Kribbella sp. NBC_01245: one gene and its partner. The protein of the gene in region 2 interacts with the protein of the main gene of each other region in a pairwise test. Links are inferred from orthologs where the notes say so. Each region holds a gene or a part of one and is shown on either strand. Other genes may lie near its edges.

Region 1 (6,965 bases), 4.1 Mb from region 2 along the record:
AGGCGGTGTCGGAGGCGTTCGCGTTCGCCCCGCTGATCGGGGTGGTCGGCGTGATGCGGGACAAGGACGTTTACGGTCTGCTCGAGGCCTACGAACCGATCATGGAGACCATCGTCTGCACCCAGAACTCGTTCGACCGGTCGATGTCGGCGCGGGACCTCGGTGAGATCGCAATGGAGGTCTTCGGCGACGACCGGGTGCTGGTCGCGCCGCGGCTGGACGAGGCGATCAGCGAGGGCGTTCGGCTGGCCGAGGAGAACTCCCCGATGGGCAGTGGTGGCGTCCTGATCACCGGGTCCGTCATCACCGCGGGCGAGGCCCGGGTGCTGCTGAAGGGCTCGAACCGATGAGGTCACTGGCGGCCATTGTGCTGACCTTCGAGGCGATCGTGCTGGCGTTGGTCACCCCGGTAATGATCTCCGTCGCGGACGTCTCGAAGGGCGTGTCCCTGGCGGTCTGCCTCGGGCTGGCCCTGTTCACGCTGGTCGCGGCCGGCCTGCTGCGGCACAAGGTCGGCTACGTCCTCGGCTGGATCGTCCAGGTCGGCGCGGTCGGCCTCGGCTTCATCGTGCCGGTGATGTTCGTGCTCGGGCTGGCTTTCGCCGGGTTCTGGGTGATGGCGATCAAACTCGGCCGCCGCATCGACGAGGCCAAGGCGGCGGCCGAAGCCGGCTGACGCGGGTCGCTAGCGGACCACGCCGAGATAGACGTACGACGAGGCGATCGTTTCGTACGGCGACTTGAAGACGGCGCGCACGTTGTGGCCACGGTACGGCGAGAGGTCGCGGCCGAGCAGGTAATAGCCGTTGGCGTGCGTCGCGTTCGGTTTGACCAGGATGTCCTTGTATGGAAGGCCGTTGCGCGAAGCCTGCAGCACCATCGTCCGGCCCTTCAGCGGCACGATCGAACCGGTCGAGGTGTACGCCTTGAGGTAGCCGGTGAACCACTGGTTGACCGGAATCGATCCCTTGGGCGAACCGGTGAGGATCGACGCCCGGCGGACCGAGGTGGTCCGGATATCGGCGAGGTCGTAGTTCTTCACCTTCGTCACGCCGTTCTTTGTGACCGCGATCTGGCGGATTCGCCAGTGGCCGGTATCCGCGAGGCTGATCTGGTGCTTCGATGCCAGGTAATGCATCTCGCCGTCATAGCCGATGCGCGCGTAGGCGCTGTAGACCTTGTTGCTGTAGGGCTTGCTGATACCGACCGTGGCAACCGCACCCTGGCAGGCGTTGCTGTTGACCAGGGTCAGCGTCCGGATGGCGTGATTGGCCGGCGAGATGATGGTCTGGCCGTAGTTGTCGAAGAACGTCGGCTGCTCCAACGCGTTCAGACAAGCCAAAGCCGAGTTGGCGGCCGAAGTCGTCGCGATGGCCGTGGTCGCGCCGAACAAGCCGGTGCCGGCCAGGGCGAGCCCGGCGACGGCCGCCACAGCGCGCCGGCCGAAGGTGGTGATCATGATGATTCCCTCCCGAGGATGCTTACGGACTACGCCAGTAAGACGCCACCGGCCGGGAAAAGTTCGGCACCTGCCGCGTCCCCCGAGACGGGACGCGGCAGGTGAGCTGTCGTCAGCTCAACGCACTTTGCCCAAGTATTGATAGGACTTGGCGATGCTCTGGTACGGCGACGGGTAGTGCAGCCGGAGCTCGTGGCCGGCCACCTTGGCCCGCTTGACCTGGAGCAGGTAATACCCGTTGGCGTGAGTGCTCTTCTGCTCCACCAGCACGGTCTGCCACGAGCCCTTGGCGCCACCCTTGCGCGCCTGCAGCACGATGGGCTGGCCCTTGAGCCCGACCATGGCGCCCTTGGTCGAGATTGTCGTCAGGTGGCCGGTGATGCCGACGAGCTCGCCCTTCCAGATCACGTATGACCTCGGGGTCCGGTCGGCGTCGCGTGCGCGGGTCTTCTCGATGGCGACGAGCGGCTGGTGGTCCATCCGCACCCAATGCCGTTGGTTCGCACCCAAGTACGACGCTCGCCGGACGGTGGTGCTGACGTCACCGATCGGCCTGACCACGAGTTCGGCGCCCTGGCGGACCGCGACTTGCCGGATCTTCCACTCGCCGGTGTCCTTCGGCGTGATCGGCAACCAGGCGGTCAGCGAACCACCTGGCAATCGCCGGTCGGCCATCTTCCGGGCCGGTTCATAGCGGGCGCCGAGGTTGTGCGCGAACGCGTTGCGGTATCCGCTGCCGTCGCCCTTGCTGAAGCCGAACGTCATCACCGCACCCTTGCAGGCCACAGCATCGTGATCGGCCGAGGCAGACAGCGAGTTGCTCCCCAGCCTGCTGATGAACCTCACCCCGCCGCCCTTCTGGCTGGTGTAGACGCGCACGGCCTCGGCCTGTTTCACCCCGACCTGCCACACACCCAGGCTTTGGATGGTGAAACCGCCGAGCAGGAACTGGCCGTTGGTGTCGTTGAAGCGCACGTTCTTGATGCTGTCCAGACAAGCCTGCGGCGAGGCGGCAGGTTCGGCGGACGCGAGGGGAGCCGAGGCGAGCGCGCCGGCGCCGGCCAGCGCGATCGCGGCGACGGTGGCACCCGCCCGCCGCCCTGTGCTTCCGATCATGAAGACCTCCGTGAATTGGCATTGACGACTGCAAGACGGAAGCCGGTGAACAAAAGGTTGCCCGGTCCCGGCGGAGATGCCGGAACCGGGCGACTGGAGCATGGCTAGTGAGCGCTGACGCTCACATTGGGGGAGACGCTCGCCACGTTCCAGGTATTCGCGGCGGTGTAGAGCCGCAGCGTGTGCGTGCCCTTCTTGGCGGGCTTGAAGTAGGCGGTGTACTTACCGCTGGTGGTGCTGACCGCGACGACGTTCACGAACTTCGTGCCGTCCCAGCGCTGCAGGTACACCTTCTGGCCGTTCGCCGCCGGGTAGACCGTGCCGGTGACCTTCACGTACTGACCGACGGCCGGCGTGCTGTCGCTGACCGCCCGCGTGATCTTGCGGCGGACGTTGACGATCTGGACCGCCGAGCCCGCGTTGTTGTACGACGAGCAGGTCGCGCGGCCGTCGTACGACGCGTCGATTGCGCGGTTGCTTGTCGCGGTGTAGGTCACGGTGGTCTTTCCGGTCGAACCGGCGATCGCCGTGAGGTGGGTGTAGCCGCCCATCGGCGAAGTGAGTGTCACGGTGCGCTTACCCGGTACGCCGACCAGCGCGGTGGTGGCGGTCGAGCCGAGCAGTTGGTGGTTGACAGTCACGGTGGTGCCGGCCGTGACGACGCGCGGCGCGGGCGGGGCGGTGAAACGGCTGGCCCAGACCGCGGCGTACCGGCGCCACGGCTTGCCGGCCTTGTCGTACAGGATCCAGGTGCCGGCGTCGGCCGGGCCGTAGCTATAGGTGTCGTCGCCGTAGGCAATGGTGTCGCTGCCACCGGAAGCCATGCCGAAGTTGAACGCGACGCCGTGCTTCTTCGAACCGTCCGGGCGGCTGACGAACCGCTGGCTGGCCGGGTCCTCCGAGGTCGGTGGGGCGCGGGGAAGCGCGCCTCCACCAGCAACGATGCGGAGAACGACCGGTTGGTTGTGCCAGACCTGCGAGCCGGTCGCGGGAGCGTCACCCGCTAGGCTGAGCGTCCCAGTCGGTTCCGCCTGAACACCCGGAGAGAGTGACATGTCGCAGCGCACCCTGGTCCTGCTCAAGCCCGACGCCGTTCGGCGGGGCCTGGTCGGTGACATCCTCGGCCGGTTCGAGGCCAAGGGCCTGAGCCTGGTCGCGATGGAGCTGCGCACGATCGACGCCGATCAGGCCGACCAGCACTACGCCGAGCACGTCGAGCGCGACTTCTACCCGCCGCTGCGCGCGTTCGTCACCAGTGGTCCGCTGGTGGCGCTGGTGCTCGAGGGCGACGAGGCGATCGAGGTGGTGCGCGCGCTGAACGGCGCCACCGACGGACGCAAGGCGGCTCCGGGCACGATCCGTGGCGACTTGTCGCTGTCGAACCGCGAGAACCTGGTTCACGGTTCCGACTCCCCGGAGTCCGCCGAGCGCGAGATCAAGCTCTGGTTCCCCGACCTCCCCTGAGCCCGAAGATCAGGGATGGCCGATTCCGACGCCCATGTAGGTGAAGTCGGAGGCGATGGTCTGGTAGCGGGAGCGGAAGATCACGCGGATCTCCTGCGGGTACTTGTAGCCGAAGTTGATCCCCCCGCCCCAGCGCCCGGTGGACGTGGACTCGAAGTCGTTCACCACGCCATACTCGCCGCCCCAGCCGTAGCGACGGCCCTGCAGTTCGACGAGCTGCCACGGCAGTGGTGAGAGTCCACCCTTGCTGTTGTACGCCTTCAAGTAGCCGCCTACCCACAACACGTCGTTGTTGTCGGCCTGGAACTTGCCGGTCGGGTATGCCGTCAGCACCGAGGCGCGCTTCACCCGCGCGACCGAGGTCTGCTTGGCCGGGTCGAGCGACCGCACCGCGCCCTGCCCGTTCCAGCTGACGGCGATCTGCCGGATGGTCCAGTCGCCGGTGTCGGCCCAGCCCAGCCGGTGAGTGGCCCGCACCCAGCCGGTCGACGGGTCGAAGCTGGCGTTGGCGTTGCGGAACTGGCTGCCGTCGCGACGGCTGATCCCGATCGCGAACACGGCGCCCTGGCAGAGCGCCGGGTTGATCCGGAAGTTCGGCACGACGTTGCGGTGGTTCGGCGACAGCGTCACGCCGACGAACCCGGTCTCCTGGCCCATCGCGGGCAGCCGCGACATCGAGCTCAGACACTGGTGACTGGGCGCGGCCGACGCGGGCAGAGTGCCGACGGTGCCGGTGACGGCCGCCAGGACAACGGGTAGTGCGACGGCAAACCGGAGCAGTTTCATGGTCCCCTCCCAAGGGAATAGCTGGTGTGATGTGTGACACACCAACTTCGCCGCGAGTTGCTCGTTGACCTTCACGGTTCGGTAACGAGGCTCCGGACCCCGGATGATGGCATGGGGTAGTCGGTCGGATACGATGCGTGAGTGGCTGAGCGGTGACGTGTCGGTCGCCGGGCGGGGGCCGGAACGCGTCTAGCCTGTGGAGCGAAGCAATGGGCGGGAGGCGGCGCGATGGCGAACAGCATGCTCGGCCGCGATATGGCGGTAGATCTCGGTACGGCGAACACCCTGGTTTATGTCCGCGGACGTGGCGTCGTGCTGAACGAGCCGTCCGTGGTCGCGACCCGGACCGACGAACCGCGCGAGGCGGTCGCCTTCGGGCATGAGGCGAAGAAGATGATCGGCCGGACGCCGGGCAACATCACCGCGATCCGGCCGTTGAAGGACGGCGTGATCGCGGACTTCGACGCCGCCGAGCAGATGCTGCGCTACTTCATCCAGCGCGTGCACCGCCGTCGGTACTTCGCGAAACCCCGGATCGTCGTCTGCGTTCCGTCGGGGATCACCGCCGTCGAGCAGCGCGCTGTCCGGGACGCGGGCTATATGGCCGGCGCCCGCAAGGTCTACATCATCGAGGAGCCGATGGCCGCGGCCCTCGGGTCCAACCTCGAGGTGCGCGACGCCACCGGCAACATGGTCGTCGACGTCGGCGGTGGGACCACCGAGGTCGCGGTGATCTCGTTCGGCGGCATCGTCACCAGCCAGTCGATCCGGGTCGGCGGTGACGCCATCGACAAGGCCATCCAGACGTACTGCAAGAAGGAGTACTCGCTGATGCTCGGCGAGGCCACCTCCGAGCAGATCAAGATGACCATCGGCTCGGCCTTCCCGGCCCGCGAGGAGCCGACCGCCGAGATCCGCGGCCGGGACATGGTCTCCGGCCTGCCGCGCACGGTGAAGGTCTCCGCGGCCGATATCCGCAAGGCGATCGAAGAACCACTCGCCTCGATCATCGACGCGGTCAAGGCCACCCTGGACAAGACGCCGCCCGAGCTGGCCGGTGACATCGTCGACCGGGGCATCGTGCTCACCGGCGGCGGTGCCCTGCTGCAGGGCCTGGACGAGCGCCTGCGGCACGAGACCGGTATCCCGATCCATGTCGCGGACAACCCGCTCGACGCCGTCGTGCTCGGCGCGGGCAAGTGCGTGGACAACATCGAGACCCTGCAACGCATCCTCGTCACCGACCGCCGCTGAGGACCGACGAATGCTGAAAGATCTCGGCGCACCGCCTACCAGGGGTGTGGTCCGGTCCGCCGGGCTGCCCAAGGACATCCGCCGCCGCCGGACCGTGCTCGCGCTGGTCGTGCTGGCCTCGCTCACCCTGATGATCCTGGACGCCCGCCGCTCAGCCGGGTCGCCGGTCGATCCGTTGCGCGATACCGCGGCCGGCATCTTCGGCCCGCTGCAGTCGAGCGCGACGTCGGCCCGCAAACCGGTCGACGACCTCAAGGCGAAGTTCGCCGCGGCCGAGCGACTCACCGCGGAGAACGAGCGCCTCCGCGAGGAAAACCGCAAACTGACGAGTCAGCTGCGAAGCACCGACTACGCCCGCAAGCGTGCCGTCGAGCTCGACAAGCTGCTCCGGGTCGCGAGCAACGTCGGCTACAAGATCGCGCCCGCCCGGGTGATCGCGATCGGGCCCGCGCAGAGCTTCAGCCAGACCATCACGATCGACGCCGGCGCGGCGGACGGCGTTCGCGCCGACATGACCGTGCTGAACGGCGACGGCCTGATCGGCCGGGTCGTGCGAGCCACCGCGTCGACCGCGACGGTGCTGCTGATCGGCGACCGCGGTTCCACCGTCGGCGGGCGCCTCGACACCACTCAGGCCCTCGGCTTTGTCACCGGCCGCGGTGAGCTCGGTTCGCACGCCACTTTGGAATACCGGCTGGTCGACCTCAAGGCCCGGCCCAGGGTCGGCGCGAAGGTGATGACCTGGGGCTCGAGCGGCAACGCGCCGTACGTCGCGGGCGTGCCGATCGGCGTCATCACCTCGGTCGGCCCCGCCACCGGCACGCTCGGGTCCACTGCCCTGATCAGGCCGTACGCCGATGCCGGCCGGATCGACACCGTCGGCGTG
Region 2 (6,766 bases):
CACCGGTCGAGATGACGACCACGCGCGGCCGCGGCCGGGCCATCACCCGGGACCGGCCGACCGCCGCGAGGATGGCGAGCTGGCGCGGACCGAGCAGGGTGTCCTTGTCGAGTACGCGATCGCCGGCCGCGATGTCCTCAGCGGCCCGCCGGATCGAGGCGCCGAGCTGCGGCTGCCGGTTGATCCGGACCGAGACGGCACCACCATCGGTCCACTCCACCGGTACGACGGCATCGGCGCCGCGTGGCATCGGGGCACCGGTCATGATCCGGGTGGCCGTGCCCTGCGTGACCACCAGCGGACGGCTCCGGCCCGCGGCGATGTCGCCCATCACCGGCAACGTGATCGGGTTCTCCTCCGAGGCGCCGGCCAGGTCCGCGGCCTGCACGGCATAACCGTCCATCGCGGAGTTGTCGAAACCGGGCAGGCTTATGGCCGAGTCGACGTCCTCGCACAACACCAGCCCGAGGGTTTCCAGCAACGGCTGCTCGAACGGGGGCAGCGGCGCGATCCGCTCCAGCACCGCTTGGAGATGTTCGTCGACACTGCGCCTCATGCGCCGAACCCTAGCGCCTTGGCCGGTTAGGCCTCGGGGTGGGCGCCCCAGACCATTCGAACGTCCGGCGCCTTCTCCTCGTTGGTGGCCCCATCCGTACGACGGACCTCGGTGAAGCCGTGCGAGGCGTAGAACCGCTGTGCGGGTACGTTGGTCTGGAAGGTCCACAACGCCAACCCGCCCGGCCGCAGGTCCTTCGCGAGATCGACCAGCATCGAGCCGATCCCCTGCCCCGCCAACTCCGGTACGACGTACAGCTGGTCGAGGTCATCGCCGTCCAGCGTGAGCACGGCCACCACCCGATCGGCCTCGAGCGCGACCCAGGTCTGCGCGTCGGGCAGCAGCACGTGCGCGAACCAGTCGCGTACCTGGTCTTGCGTATGGATGGGCGCGGGCAACGCCGGCAGACCGCCCAGCCGCGAGGCCCACCAGGCGTCGGCCGCGTCGTTGCAGTCGGCCGGCTCGAGCGGCCGGATGAAGACCTCAGCCACGAAGCTCCGTTCCGTCCGGGATCTCCCGGCGCTCCCCCGCGGCCGCTGCCACCTCGACGTCACCGATCACGGTCACATCCTTGCCGAAGGCAACATCACCGCGCACCTCGAGCCGGTCGGCCCGGACCAGCGACGGCGCACCACCGGCGAACCGGCGCTCGAAGTCGGCCAGGATCCGGAAGTACGCCTGGTCGAGATCGACGTACGGCTCGTCGCCCTCATGCGTGGTGGTCAGCTCGCCCGATTCGTCCAGCTCGTAGACGTCCGAGCGCAGCACGAGCAGGTCGTTCGTGGTCTTCACCGGCTTGAACCGGGACCGGTCCACGATCACCGCCTGCGAACCCTCGAACGTCTCGATCGCCGTACCCATCCCGGTCTCGAGCTGGATCACCCGCGGCGATTCGGCATCCGACGGGTCGACCGTCTTCTTGTTCACGATGATCGGCAGCCCGAGCACGCCGTCATGGCCGGCCATCAGCTCGGCCAGCCGGTCCAGGTCGATCCACAGGTTGTTGGTGTTGAACGTCTTGTGCCGGGTTACGTCCTGGAACGAGGCGTTGTCGTCCTCATGCACCTGGGCGCTGTCCCGCAGGATCAGCCGGCCGTCGGACCTGCGCACCGCGACATGCCCGCCCTTGCGATCGGACCTGGTCCGGCGGCATACCTCCATCCCGAACGGGACGTCGTGCTCGGCCATCCAGGCGGCGATCCGGCCGTCCGGGGTGGCGCCGAGGTTGTCCGCGTTCGAAACGAAGGCGTGCCGGAAGCCCTTCTCGCGGAGGGCGTCGAGCATGCCCGAGGCGACCAACGCGGTGAAGAGATCGCCATGACCCGGCGGGCACCACTCGAGCTCGGGCTCGGCCGGCCACTCGACCGGGGTGAGGTCGTCGGCCCGCAACTTGGGCTCGGCGTTCTGCAGGAAATCCAGGGGGATCCCGTCGACCGGCAGCTCGTCGTACGCCTTGAGCACCGCGAGGGAGTCCTCCCGGGTGCGGAACGAGTTCATCAGGACGAGCGGCAGGGGTACGTCGTACGTCTTGCGCAGGTGCAGGATCTGGCGGGCGATGATGTCGAGAAAGCTCAGGCCGTCCTTCACCGGCAGGGCCGACTTGGGACCGGTGACGCCCATCGACGTACCGAGGCCGCCGTTGAGTTTGATCACCACGGTCTCGGCCAGGGCGGCACGCATCGCCTCGGTGTCGGTGTCGAGGTGTTCCAGATGTGGCAGGTCGCCGACCGGGTCGATCTCGGCCTCGCGAATGGTGCCCTGCTGACCGGATTCGAGCAGTCCGTAGTAGTGCGTGAAGACCTTGATCGCGACCTCCGCGACCCCGGCCGAACGCATCTTCTCCGTCGCCTGGCGCAAACCGTCCTGACTCATGCGGCAACCCTACTGAACGGGTACGGTCCAACCGCAGCGCGCGACGAAGATCACCCTGACAGGGTTAGAAACCGACCTCGGTGATCGGGAGCTTTTTGCCGGGTGGTTCTTCCAGCCAGGTGCCGGTGATGGCCCACTCGCCACCTTCGCGCTTGAGGGTGAAGACGCGCTTGAGGCTGTAGTCCTGCTTGGCGCCACGGTTGGCGGCGGTCGCGCCACCGGACGGCAGGTAGAGCTTGGTGTTGTCGGTGACGGCGGCCTTCGCGAGCTCACCGGTGACCTCGAGCGAAGTGAGGGTGACCTCGACCTCGGCCCGGGTATGCGTCCCGGCGGCACGACGCTCGTCCAGCTTCTTGGCGTGGGTTTCGATCCCGACGGCGAAATCGGGATCGAGCCGCGCGGTCGTCAGCGGCTTGCCGTTCATCGCGGTGCCCTCGTCGGTCACCCGGGTGGCGCGGTCCTTCAGGTACTGGCTCACGACCGCCTGGACGGACTCGCTGTCCTGTTTGCTCGGCCCGGACCCGCAGCCGACAGCGAGCAGCAACAGGCCCGCCATCATCGCCATCCCCCGAACACGACGCAGCACCAACGACACCCTTTCACCTGAGATGTGACGGGGAGAGCGCCAGTCCCGTCAACGCGTACACCCCTTACTCTCCCCGATCCGAGCCCGATCTGAGGAGCCGAACCAGGCAACTCTTGACATATTTCGCATGGATTTGAGGTAGGAACCTCCGAAGTGATCCGCATTCGCACCGATGCCTACACAGCGTACCCATACGAACACAACCCACCCGTCTACCATCAGGCCTGTGGAATCTCCCGCCCTCGATAAGGCTTCCCGGCGCAAGGAACTGCTCGCGGCACGACGTGCGCTGACGTCGGACGAGGTGGCTGCCGCGGGTGCGGGGTTGCTCGCATCCGCGCAGGTCAGGCCCGAGTTTCAGGCCGCGCGATGTGTCGCGCTCTACCTCGCGATGGGCACCGAGCCGGACACCACGCCGCTGCTCGACTGGTTTCGCGCTCACGACGTGCGGGTGCTGCTACCGCTCCTGTACGACGACAACGACCTCGGCTGGGGGCCGGCGGACTCGGGCCTGCATCCGGGCCGCCTCGGTCTGACCGAACCGCTGGAGGATCTCGGCCCGAACGCGATCGCCTCGGCGGCGCTCGTGATCTGCCCGGCGCTGGCGATCGACCTCAACGGCGTACGACTTGGGCGGGGCGGCGGCTCGTACGACCGGGCCCTCGCCCGCGCCGCCGACGTACCGATCTGGGCCGCGGTCTATCCCAGCGAAGTCGTCGAAGCCCTGCCGCGGGACGCCCACGACCAGTACGTCGATGCCGCGCTCACGCCCTCCGGCCTACGGGTGACCAATCGGTCAGACGTTCGCCAGACGTGACCGCACAGTCGTGCAGAATGCGCGGATGAACGAGCACCTGACCGCCGACCAGTTGACCGCCCGCACCGCGAGCGCGGTCGCCACCGCCACCGCGACCGCCCGTGACCTCGGGCTGGACGTGACCGACGCGACCGCGTTGTACGACGCGTTCTCGGTGGTCGTACACCTCAAACCGTCGCCCGTGGTGGCACGCATCCCGATCGTGCTGCCGCCGCAGTTCACCGCGACCACCCAGCTCGCCCGCCAGCGGACCGAGCTCGACGCCGTCGCCTGGTTGCAGGGTCAGGGCCACCCGGTGGTTCCGCCCAGCCCGCTCGTACGACGTGAGCCGGTGAGCCGGGACGGGCTGTCCATGACGTTCTGGCAGTACGTCGAGGTCGCGGGTGAGCCGGATTGGGCCGGGAACGCCGCCCGCTCGGCCGAGCTGCATCACGCGCTGGCGGATTACCCGGGCGAACTGACGTGGCTGTCGCCGGTCAACAACGTCGTACCGCAGGGACTGGCTGCTCTCGAGGGTCAGCCCGACTTGCTTGCGCCGGAAGACCTCGAGCGTGCCCAGCGTGAGTGGAAGCTGCTCGAGCCTATCGTCGGGACGCGTGCCGGGTGGGAGCGTGAGTTCCCGAACTCGTCAGTGCAGCCGATCCACGGCGACGCACCGGCGTACAACATGATCATGGTCGGCGACGGCGCGCTCTGGGCCGACTTCGAGGACGTGACGGTCGGGCCGATCGAGTGGGACTTCGCGTTGTTCCCGGCGGAGATCGCGACCATCTACAACGAGGCCGCGGCGAAGCTCGGACGGCCGGGTATGGACGAGCGCGCGCTCGCGGTGATGGGCGCCGCCCGGAACCTGCAGGTCATCGCGTGCCTGCCGCTGGTGCCGCAGTTCCCCGCACTGGGCGAGGGACTGCAGCCGGTCATCGACGCTTGGCGAGTGGGACCGCTCGCGGGCGGTCTGTAGTTATTTGGGGCCTGGCGTGAGCGTGAAGGTGTGCTCGCGCCGGGCCTCGACCGCGCCACGGGTGAAGGCCCACGGCAGCGTCTGACCCTTGACCCACAGCTCGGTCTGGTCGGTGTAGTTGCCGTGGAACGCGTGCCCCGAAACGCCGGTCAGGTTGATCCAGCGGGAGTTGTCGAGGTTGTCCAGGTCGACCACCATCCGCATCGACGGCACGGCGGTGACCGCGTAGCCCTTGGCCGCGTCCCAGCTGGTCGCGTTGACCAGGGAGTTGCCGCCGCCGAGCTCGTACGGGCCTCGATTGAACAGCCGGTCGACCACGCCGATGCCCGATTTGCCGAGGGTCTGGTTGGTCAGGGTCAGCTTGTGCAGCCGGCCCCACTCCCAGTTCTCCGGATCGCGGGCCATCGCCTTCGTGATGTCGCTGCGGGCCTTCATCATCGCCTCGCGCAGTACGTCGTCCCGGCTCTCGCGCTGCGGCGTACCGAGGTCGTCCCACCAGGCGTTGTTCGGCTCGTCGACCAGATCGCGCACCGCCTCGAACCAGCGCGAACCGCCGTCCGGCCAGATCGACTCGGGCATCTGGTCGTGGAAGGTGAGCGCGAGCACGTTGCGCCAGACGATGTTGAAGTACGCCGCGGCGGCGGAATCGGCCGGCTGCTGGAAGTCCCAGCCGCGCAGCACGTCCTGGCCCTGGCGCACGAAGTCGTCGGGGATACCGATGTCCAGCAGATGCGGTACCAGCATCTCGGCATTCGCGTTCTTGCTGTCGAGCTGGATGTCGGCCATCGCGTTCACGTCGAGTTTGCCCGCGCGCTTGATCCGGTCGAGGATCTGCTGCGAGCGATAGCCGTAGTCCCAGTTGCTGCCGAGGTGGCGCGGGTAATCCCCGGGGACGACGGCCTGGTTCGCGGTGACGATGATGCCGTCGGCCGGGTCGAACTCGGTCGGCAACTCCTCGAACGGCAGGAAGCTCTTCCAGTCGTAGTCCGGGTCCCAGCCGAGGGCGGGCCAGTCGCCGGCCGACTTGCCGCCACCCATGCCGCGGACCGGGATCTTGCCGGGCGCCTGGTAGCCGATGTGGCCCTCGCGGTCGGCGTACACCAGGTTCTGTGCTGGGGCCTCGAAGACCTTGGCGGCGGCCCGGAACTCGGTCCAGTTCTTGGCCTTGTTGAAGCCGAAGATCGCGTCGGCGGTGCGGCCCGGCGTGAGCGCGGTCCAGCGCATCGCGACGCCGTACGTCTCGGTGCCGAACCGCTGTGCCTTGCCCTGGCCGTACTCGGTGGAGAGTTTGCCGGTCTCCTTCGCGTCCTCGGAGATGTCCGAGATGAGCGGGCCGTGCTTGGTCACCCGGACGGTCAGCTTCTCCGGTTCGTCCCGGCCGGCCACCTTGAACGTCTCGGTGCGGATCTCCTCGAACGGGACGATCTTGCCGTTGTACTGGGTGCCGTTGGTGCGGATCTTCTCCAGGTACAGGTCGGTCACGTCGGGGTCGAGGTTCGTGAAGCCCCAAGCGATGTCGTTGTTGTGGCCGATCACCACCCCGGGCACACCCGCGAAGCCGAACCCGGACACCTCGAACGGGCAGCCCTCGCTGATCTTGCGGCAGTGCAGCCCGACCTGGGACCACACGCCCGGCATCGTCGCGCCGAGGTGCGGGTCGTTGGCGAGCAGCGGCTTGCCGGTCGTGGTGTGGTCGCCCGAAACGACCCACGAGTTCGAGCCGATGCCGTCGCCCTTGCCCATCAGGTCCGGCAGGCCCTTGGTGATCCGCTCGATCGTGTCCAGCGACTTGCGCAGCTCGGGCTGATCCAGCGACTTGCGCAGCGCCGGGTCGAGCGAACCGCGGTTGAACTTGCCGGTCGGCTTGGCGTTGACGAACTTGCCGCCGCTGACGTTGCCGGCCTCGACGATCGGCGCGTTCCGGTCGTACGGATAGGCCGGGTAGAGCTTGTTGATCTGGGCGAGCGACAGGAT

Evidence for each region.
Region 1: the proteins of OG394_RS33995 (region 2) and ndk interact in binary tests that used the Escherichia coli proteins (3 or more experiments, as listed by UniProt). The link is inferred for Kribbella sp. NBC_01245 from one-to-one orthologs.

The regions. Positions count from the first base shown.
Region 1 is NZ_CP108487.1:3,300,272-3,307,236, reverse strand. What follows is about bases 2,367-5,333. They hold ndk (nucleoside-diphosphate kinase), read left to right. Parts: upstream 2,367-3,628; coding sequence 3,629-4,039; downstream 4,040-5,333. Other genes in these bases: OG394_RS14490 (rod shape-determining protein), read left to right, coding at 5,054-5,333; OG394_RS14495 (hypothetical protein), read right to left, coding at 4,049-4,825; OG394_RS14505 (hypothetical protein), read right to left, coding at 2,680-3,630; OG394_RS14510 (hypothetical protein), read right to left, coding at 2,367-2,575. Also shown: OG394_RS14525 (bifunctional folylpolyglutamate synthase/dihydrofolate synthase), read left to right, coding at 1-350; OG394_RS14520 (DUF4233 domain-containing protein), read left to right, coding at 347-676; OG394_RS14515 (hypothetical protein), read right to left, coding at 686-1,459; more of OG394_RS14510, read right to left, coding at 1,577-2,366; more of OG394_RS14490, read left to right, coding at 5,334-6,079; rod shape-determining protein MreC, read left to right, coding at 6,090-6,965. UniProt on the Escherichia coli protein: Major role in the synthesis of nucleoside triphosphates other than ATP. The ATP gamma phosphate is transferred to the NDP beta phosphate via a ping-pong mechanism, using a phosphorylated active-site intermediate.
Region 2 is NZ_CP108487.1:7,418,102-7,424,867, reverse strand. What follows is about bases 2,268-5,035. They hold OG394_RS33995 (5-formyltetrahydrofolate cyclo-ligase), read left to right. Parts: upstream 2,268-3,240; coding sequence 3,241-3,831; downstream 3,832-5,035. Other genes in these bases: OG394_RS33985 (penicillin acylase family protein), read right to left, coding at 4,793-5,035; OG394_RS33990 (aminoglycoside phosphotransferase family protein), read left to right, coding at 3,857-4,792; OG394_RS34000 (hypothetical protein), read right to left, coding at 2,493-3,014; OG394_RS34005 (UTP--glucose-1-phosphate uridylyltransferase), read right to left, coding at 2,268-2,428. Also shown: molybdotransferase-like divisome protein Glp, read right to left, coding at 1-556; OG394_RS34010 (GNAT family N-acetyltransferase), read right to left, coding at 583-1,047; more of OG394_RS34005, read right to left, coding at 1,040-2,267; more of OG394_RS33985, read right to left, coding at 5,036-6,766. UniProt on the Escherichia coli protein: Involved in the removal of 5-formyltetrahydrofolate.